2 regions of the Lysinibacillus fusiformis genome follow, and region 1 is predicted to be linked to the other one. Evidence: riboswitches for the same ligand, from Rfam matches in the RefSeq annotation. Region 1 holds a riboswitch; the other holds the start of a gene.
What was found. Region 1 has a riboswitch for cyclic di-AMP ahead of JTI58_RS00440 (TrkH family potassium uptake protein). Riboswitches for the same ligand answer to the same signal wherever they lie in the genome.
Positions count from the first base shown of each region.

Region 2: another riboswitch for cyclic di-AMP. It lies ahead of JTI58_RS10350 (APC family permease); the one in region 1 lies ahead of JTI58_RS00440 (TrkH family potassium uptake protein).

Region 1 covers NZ_CP070490.1:91,784-95,993, reverse strand. Annotated here, with positions in the region: gene JTI58_RS00450 (manganese catalase family protein) at 1-546, shown strand, start outside; gene JTI58_RS00445 (potassium channel family protein) at 595-1,251, opposite strand; gene JTI58_RS00440 (TrkH family potassium uptake protein) at 1,278-2,615, opposite strand; cyclic di-AMP (ydaO/yuaA leader) riboswitch at 2,731-2,872, opposite strand; gene rpsU (30S ribosomal protein S21) at 3,125-3,298, shown strand; gene JTI58_RS00430 (NfeD family protein) at 3,613-4,210, shown strand, end outside.
Region 2 covers NZ_CP070490.1:2,099,296-2,103,505, forward strand. Annotated here, with positions in the region: gene JTI58_RS10335 (sensor histidine kinase) at 1-582, shown strand, start outside; gene JTI58_RS10340 (PepSY domain-containing protein) at 579-1,250, shown strand; gene JTI58_RS10345 (PepSY domain-containing protein) at 1,341-1,865, shown strand; cyclic di-AMP (ydaO/yuaA leader) riboswitch at 2,056-2,205, shown strand; gene JTI58_RS10350 (APC family permease) at 2,324-4,147, shown strand.

The sequences.
Region 1 (4,210 bases):
CAGTATCCAGTAAAAGTTAGTACATGTAATCCAATGCTTGCTAAGTTTTTAATTGAGCAATATGGAGGGGCTGATGGGGAACTGGCTGCAGCTCTTCGCTACATGAATCAGCGCTATACGATTCCCGATAAAGTAGTGGGATTATTAACTGATATCGCAACAGAAGAATTTTCACACTTAGAAATGATTGCCACGATGATTTATAAGCTAACAAAAGATGCGACACCAGAAATGCTTAAAGAGGCTGGTTTAGGTGATCATTATGTGAATCATGATCGGGCTTTATTTTATCAAAATGCCTCAGGGGTACCGTTTACAGCAACCTATATTCAGGCAAAGGGTGATCCTATTGCAGATTTGTATGAGGATATAGCAGCTGAAGAAAAAGCACGCGCCACATATCAATGGATTATTGATTTATCCGATGACACCGATTTAAATGATAGCTTGAAGTTCTTACGTGAACGAGAAATTGTACACTCTCAGCGTTTTAGAGAGGCTGTTGAAATCTTAAAAGATGATCGAGATCAAAAGAAAGTTTTTTAAGACGAAAAAGGCTGTATCAATTAGAACTTGACACAGCCTTTTTTGTGTTTATTGTATGTTTGAGAATAAAGTAAGATCTTTTCGAGGACCAATCATTACTAATAAATCTTCCTTTTCAATTATCTGCTCAGGAGAAGGAGAGATAATAATTTCTCCTTCTCGCACAATCGCAATCACACTGACGTTATATCTTGCGCGCAAGTCTAAATCACGAAGGTTTCGTCCAGCCATTTTAGAAGGAATCATAATTTCTTCAATACTGTATTCCTTAGATAATTCGATATAATTCAACATATTTGGGGATAGGAGTTGATTAGCCACACGTTCACCCATATCTCTTTCTGGATAAATAATCCAATCGGCCCCCACTTTATCTAACACTTGCCCATGTCTTTTACCTAGTGCCTTTGCAATCACTTTTTTGATCCCTAGCTCTTTTAATAAAGAGACGGTTAAAATACTAGACTGCATATCATTACCAATCGCAACGATGACACAATCGAAGTTACCAATGCCAATTGATTTTAAAGCTTTTTCTTCTGTGGCATCTGCAACTACAGCGTGAGTCACATAGGGTTCCGCATCCTCTACTCTTTCTTCATTTATGTCAATTCCCAAAATTTCCTGTCCAGCTTCATGCAATCTGCGCGCAACGCTTGTTCCGAATCTACCTAAGCCAATAACAGCGTATTGTTTAATGGTCATAGCCTTTTGAACCTCCTGTCATTGTGTTATCCAATCATAATATTTCCTTTCGGGTGGTGGAAACTCTCTTTTTTTCTTCGGTTTGCAATGGCAAAAGCAATGGTTAGTGGTCCAACTCTTCCTGCGAACATTGTAAAAATAATAAGAAGACGACCAGTAGGTGTTAGCTCAGGGGTTAGACCCATCGAAAGACCAACAGTACCAAATGCAGAAGTAGCCTCAAATAAATACATCATAAAACTATGGTGTTGTTCAGTAATGCTAAGAATAATCGTTACGACTACAACGATTAATCCACCGGACATTGTAACCGTCAATGCCTTTAAAATAGTTTCAGTGACAATTCTACGTTTAAAGAGAACGACATCTTCTTTTCCTCTAATTTGTGACCACATAGTGGCTACTAAAACAGCAAAAGTTGTTATTTTAATACCTCCAGCAGTCGACCCAGAGCCTGCCCCAATAAACATGAAAAGTATCATTAAAAATAATGTAGAATGTGTTAGGTCTCCAATAGCCAGTGTATTGGAGCCCGCGGTTCTTGGCGTAACCGTTTGGTAAAGGGAACCTAACACTTTACCCCAATCTGATAATGGTCCAAGTGTTTTTTTGTTGCCATACTCAAACAAAAATATCAAAATGGTTCCACTAATAGTTAGTAATAGAGTAGTTACTAGGACAATTTTTGTATGGACAGAAAGCCTTTTAGTAACACGATATTCATATAATTCATTCATAACAATAAAGCCTAATCCACCGATTGTAATAAGGGCACAGATGGTGAAAACTACAAAGGGATCATCAACATAGGCAGTCATCCCGTTAAAACCACCCATTAAATCGAAGCCTGCGTTGTTGAAGTTGGAGATGGCATGAAAAAATCCGAAATAAAGGGCCTTTCCAATTGGCATATTAAAAGAAAAACGAATCGATAGAATAAGACCGCCGATTATTTCAATACATACTGTAAAGAGCAATATTCTTTTCACTAATCGAACAAGTCCAGCAATAGAGATATTATTAAAGGCCTCTTTAAGCAGCAGTCTCTCTTTTAATGAAATTTTCTTTCCAAGCAGTAAAAATAATAATGTGGCAAATGTCATAAATCCTAAACCGCCAATTTGGATCAAGAGTAAAATAACCACTTCGCCAAAAATAGAGAAGGTATCACCTGTATCAACTACAATTAAACCTGTGACACAAGTAGCTGAAGTAGCAGTGAATAAGGCATCTAAAAAGGGCAAACCCTTCCCATCCTCAGTAGAAAATGGCATTGTTAAAAAAAACGTCCCTATGGCAATAATGAGGGCAAACCCCAATACGAGAACTTTGGGAGGGTTTAATGCTCTTTTAAAATTGTTCATTTCATTTTCCTCAATTCTGTATAGTAAACAACTAGTTGTTTAATGGCATAATAAAAAGACCTACGATAAAAGCATGAAAAGGGCAGAAAACATGCTAATAATGGTGGTCAATAACGACCTCCTTCGCTTTAGCCGACGAAGTTAGCTGACGGGTAGGATGGCGAAAGAGCTTTCTCATCCCTTCTGCTAATGCAGAATTAACCCCAAAAGATTGGTTCCTCCGTTCTCAAATAATTGAGATTTGGCCGATATGAAATAGAATGTGATTATTCTACGCCCTTATTCTATTTTTTGTAAACCCCCTAATTGTTAAGAAAATGTAATTATTTTTATTGTGGGCGAATTGTGTATGAATAATGCGAGAAAAAATAAAACCAAAAATTCACTTGATAATTTCGTATACTTTCTATTGACCATTATTAGACAATACGATATAATTTTTTAGTACACAACAGAAGGTTATTTGCCTAATTGTGTATTGACGTGTGTTCGGAGGGAGGGAAAGAGAGATGTCAAAAACTGTCGTTCGCAAAAACGAATCGCTTGAAGATGCTCTTCGCCGCTTCAAACGTACTGTATCAAAAAGTGGTACAATTCAAGAAGTTAGAAAGCGCGAGTTCTACGAAAAACCTAGCGTAAAACGTAAAAAGAAATCAGAAGCTGCACGTAAACGTAAGTGGTAATTTAATTTCCCATTAAAAATCCCTACGTTCATAACACGCAATTGTATGATTCACTGAGCAGACAAAGTTATACCTGAAATTAATCTCATTTTTGATTAATTTCAGGTATTTTACATTGCTCAACTTTACGTACATATGAAAAAGCCGAATGAAATCACATTGATTCATTCGGCTTTTTTACAACCCACATGATGTGGGTAATTTTGATTCAAGATCATGATGTATTAAATTAATAAATTTTTAAGATTTGTGAAACTTTTCGCATGATTGACCGTATATACAGAGGAGAAGCATGTTAGAAGGGAGGGAAAAAGATGCGAAAACGGAGAACCCTCGGCTATTTACTAGTGATATGGATGACTTTTTTGTTAGCGTTTCCATTAACTTCGGCTTTTGCCAGTAATAAGGTTTATCATGTTCCGATTCATAATGAAGTAGAGCGAGGACTTCATGCATTTTTAGAACGAGCTTTTAAAGAGGCTGAAGAAAACAAGGCAGAGGCGATTATCTTAGAAATAAATACGCCTGGCGGTTTCGTGAATGCGGCAAGTGATATCGCCATGCTTATGGATGCAACGGACTTAAAAACGATTGCTTATATTAATAAGGATGCACACTCAGCAGGTGCTTTTTTAGCCTTACATGCGGAAAAGATCTACATGGTTCCAAATGGAACAATCGGTGCAGCGGCAGTTATCGATTCAGCAGGGAATGCAGCCGACTTAAAGGCCAATAGTGCTTGGCTTGCTCAAATGAAAGCAGCGGCAGAAACGTCAGGTCGCGACCCTAAGTATGCATTAGCCATGGCAGATACCAACTATGAACTACCAGAATACCGTGCTGGCGGTAAGAATTTGTTAACCTTATCAGCCTCAGAGGCATTAAAGGTTAAGTACTCTGAGGGGACGGTTA
Region 2 (4,210 bases), 2.0 Mb from region 1:
AGAAGAGGTTTTGATAATCGGGAGGTTGCTCAGGAATCCTTACAAGCCATTGCTAATGAATCATCTCGTATGCATGAAATGGTGCTGCAATTGCTAGAACTAGCTAAAAATAATGAGCATTTGGACGTTCATTTCGAGCAGCTAGAGCTTGCCCCGTTCTTAAATAAAGTAGCTTCACAAATGGAGCAGGCATATCATCGAACATTTAGAATGGATGCGACGATTCCAAGATTTATTTATAGTGATGAAAAAATATTGAAGCAACTACTCTTTATTTTGCTTGATAATGCGAGGAAATATAGTGAGGATGAAATACGTATTCTAGCCACAGAAACAACTAATCAAGTACGTATTACCATCCAAGATTTTGGTATGGGTATTCCTGCAGAGCATATTCCTCATTTGTTTGAGCGTTTTTATCGTGTAACAGAGGATCGTAATCGTAAGACAGGCGGTTCAGGGCTAGGGCTAGCAATAGCACATGAGCTGGCACAACAATTGGGTATAACGATAGATGTGAAAAGTAAGCTAGGGGAAGGCTCAAGCTTTACTTTATGTATACCGAAGGAGGGACAGCAATGAAAAAGTGGATGTTGATAATTGTTGTTATTATCCTTCTTTGTAGTGGAGTAATTTGGTTTATTCAAAATCGTTATTTTTACGTTCAACCTCTTAGTGAAGCGGAGGCTGTTCGCCATATTGAAACAATCTATAATGGTCATGTTACACAAGTGAAGAAACAAGGAAATACCTTTGAAATGCTATTTACGCGGGAGAATGTTAAATATGCGGCCATACTTGATGTTACGACACAGCAGGTAACTAATCTAATAATGAAAGAAGGCCAAAGTAAATTACTGTTAACAGAAAAGCAGATCAGACAAATGGTTAAAAAGGAATATGGTGATGTAGAAAGTGTTATGCTAACGGATTCCGTTTATACTGTGCGTGTTGAAAATGAGAAAATACAAAAGGATTTAACGCTTGATGGTTATACTGGTGATGTACTGGCAGAGAGAAAGGTTGAGACACAAGGACAATCTATCGAAGAGCCTATTATTACTGAACAGCAGGCCATTCAAATAGCTCTTAAGCAATTAAAGGGTGAAGTCGATTCAGTTGATTTTGAGGAAACCTCAGAGGGTGGTTACTATTTAGTTGAAATCGAAACACAGGAGGACGAAGCTACTTTTCAAATTCATGCTGTTTCAGGGAAGGTGTTGTCTGTTACATGGGATGACGATCAATAAATCATTCTCATGAAATTCTAATGTTCCTCTTATAGTTCTATCATCTTCACTTGGTAAGCTAAGTTTAGATAAAACAAAGGAGAGATGAACATGAAAAAAATGATTATGATTCCAGCACTAGTAATTACTCTTGGGGTGGGAGCAGCGATTGGCTCGACGACTTTATTATCAGGAAATGCCCAAGAAAAAAAGGTTTTATCAATGCAGAAAATTGAGAAGAAAGCTCTAGCAGTAGTTGATGGTACAGTGGCAAATATCGAATTTGACCAAAACCAGTTTAGCTCTATTTATGAAGTAGAGGTGCATACAGATACAGAAGAATATGATTTAAAGTTTGATGCTTTTAGTGGAAAATTACTCAAACAGAAAAAAGAACGTCTAGATGATGATGATTGGGATGATCAAATTCCAACTACCACCACGACAACAAAAATAATTACAAAAGAGCAGGCTATCAAGACAGCCCAAACGAAAGCAAAGGGCACAGTGACAAAAATTAAGCTCGATGATGGTGTATATGAAATTGAACTGAAAGACGGTCAATATGAATACGAAGTAGAAGTAGATGCAGTCTCTGGGAACATTATCGACTTTGAACAAGGCTATGATGACTAATTTAATGAACTGTCTTAAAGGTAGAACATACTTTTAAGGCAGTTTTTGTTGTATATACTGCGGGTATTCAAGAAATTTTATTTAAGAAGCGGTTATTTTAAGCCTATGCTTTTGCTCAAAAAAAAGAAAAATTTTCTTCTTTACTTTTTTAATCGGCAGGCGTAATATGACATCATTATAAAAGTTTCAAATTTCTAAATCGCTGAAGCAACTAGACGCGGGGGAACCAATTTTGACGGATGGCATAGCCATTCTTGGGGTGAATCTCTTCCATTTGGAGGAGTAGGGCTACTCAGGCCCGAATCCGACAGCTAACCTCGTAAGCGTTAAGAGCAGAAAAGTGGAGCTTGGCAGACGGATGAGCGTCTACAAGTCTTATTTAGTGATGACTTGTAGGCGTTTTTTGATGTTATTTAGAAAGGCGAAACACATTCTATGAAACTAGAAGGTGTTTATCAATGAAATCCTCATTCAAACGTTATGTAATCGGTAAACCATTAAGATCCGATGCGTTAGGGGAACAAAAGCTAAGTAAAACAAAGGCATTGGCCATATTATCGTCTGATGCGTTGTCATCAGTAGCCTATGGGCCAGAACAAATTTTAATTGTCCTGATGACGGTAGGTACAATGGCATTTTGGTATTCCTTACCTATTGCCGCTGGAGTGGTTGTTCTACTTGTGGCACTGATTTTATCCTATCGTCAGGTTATCTTCGCCTATCCACATGGGGGAGGCGCCTATGTCGTATCACGAGAGAATTTAGGCGTGAATGCAGGTCTTGTAGCTGGGGGCTCTTTGCTTGTTGATTATATTTTAACGGTAGCAGTAAGTGTGTCGGCAGGAACAGATGCCATTACATCGGCATTCCCAAGTCTTCACCCTTACAATGTACCCATTGCTATCATTTTTGTGATTTTCTTAACGATTTTAAACTTGCGAGGTGTAACGGAGTCAGCCTCTATCTTGGCGTATCCAGTCTATCTATTTGTAGGCGTTATGCTATTGTTAATTGGGATTGGACTTTACAATGTGGCAACTGGGCAGGTGCCAGCAGAGCTACATCCAAAGATTGGCACACCAGTGGCAGGGATTAGCCTATTTATTTTATTAAAGGCATTTGCCTCAGGAAGCTCAGCCTTAACAGGGGTAGAGGCCATTTCTAACGCAATTCCTAATTTTAGAAATCCTGCCCCTAATAATGCTGCTAAAACGCTTTTAGCAATGGGCGCCATTTTAGCCGTTTTATTCATCGGGATTGTTAGCCTATCTTACTTTTATGGGGTTGCACCAACAGCAGAAGCAACAGTAGTATCCCAGCTAGCAGAAGCTAGTATTGGTCGCAATTTCCTTTATTATATTGTACAGGGAACTACGGCAATGATATTAGTACTTGCAGCAAACACAGGATATTCAGCCTTCCCATTGCTTGCTGTGAATTTATCGAAGGATGGTTTTATCCCAAGAATCTTCCAAATTCGAGGGGATCGTCTTGGCTATTCAAATGGCATTTTAATGCTAGGTGTTGCAGCCATTGTTTTAATTATACTATTTGACGGGGCCACAGAGCATTTAATTCCGCTTTATGCAGTAGGGGTATTTATTCCCTTTACATTAGCGCAAACGGGAATGATGCGAAAATGGTGGCGCGAAAAACCAAAAGGTTGGGTAGCGAGATTTACAATCAATACAATAGGAGCAGCTATCTCTTTCATCGTGGCAATGATGTTTTTTGTGACAAAAATGCCTCAAGTTTGGCCTGTGTTTATCTTTTTACCAATTATAATTTTTGTATTCCATCGTATTAAGCACCATTATCAAGCCGTTGGAGAACAGTTAAGATTGAATCATGAGGAGCTGGCTACTATTGAGGGGAATGTTTTCATTGTGCCAGTAGCTGGTATAACGAAGGTGGTTGAAAATTCCCTACATTATGCTAAATCACTTAAGGTGGATAAAGTGATCGCCTTTTATGTAGCTTTCGATCAAGCAGATGCAAAAGCCTTTGAAGAGAAGTGGAACGCATGGCAACCTGATGTACGGTTAGTTACTTACTATTCACCATATCGCAGCATTACACAGCCATTGATTAAATTTATTGATAAAGTTGAACATCAATGTACGAAGACAGGTCATAAAGTAACGGTTGTTATCCCTCAATTTTTACCGAAAAAAGGCTGGCACCATATGCTACACAACCAATCGAGTCTTCTCATTCGTACGACACTGTTATTTCACAGAAATGTCGTCATTATGACAGTACCTTTTCATTTATCAAAATAATGCTAGCAAGCTAGAAAATAGTCTGTTATAATCAGTACGTTGATTGAAAACACGAACGTTTAC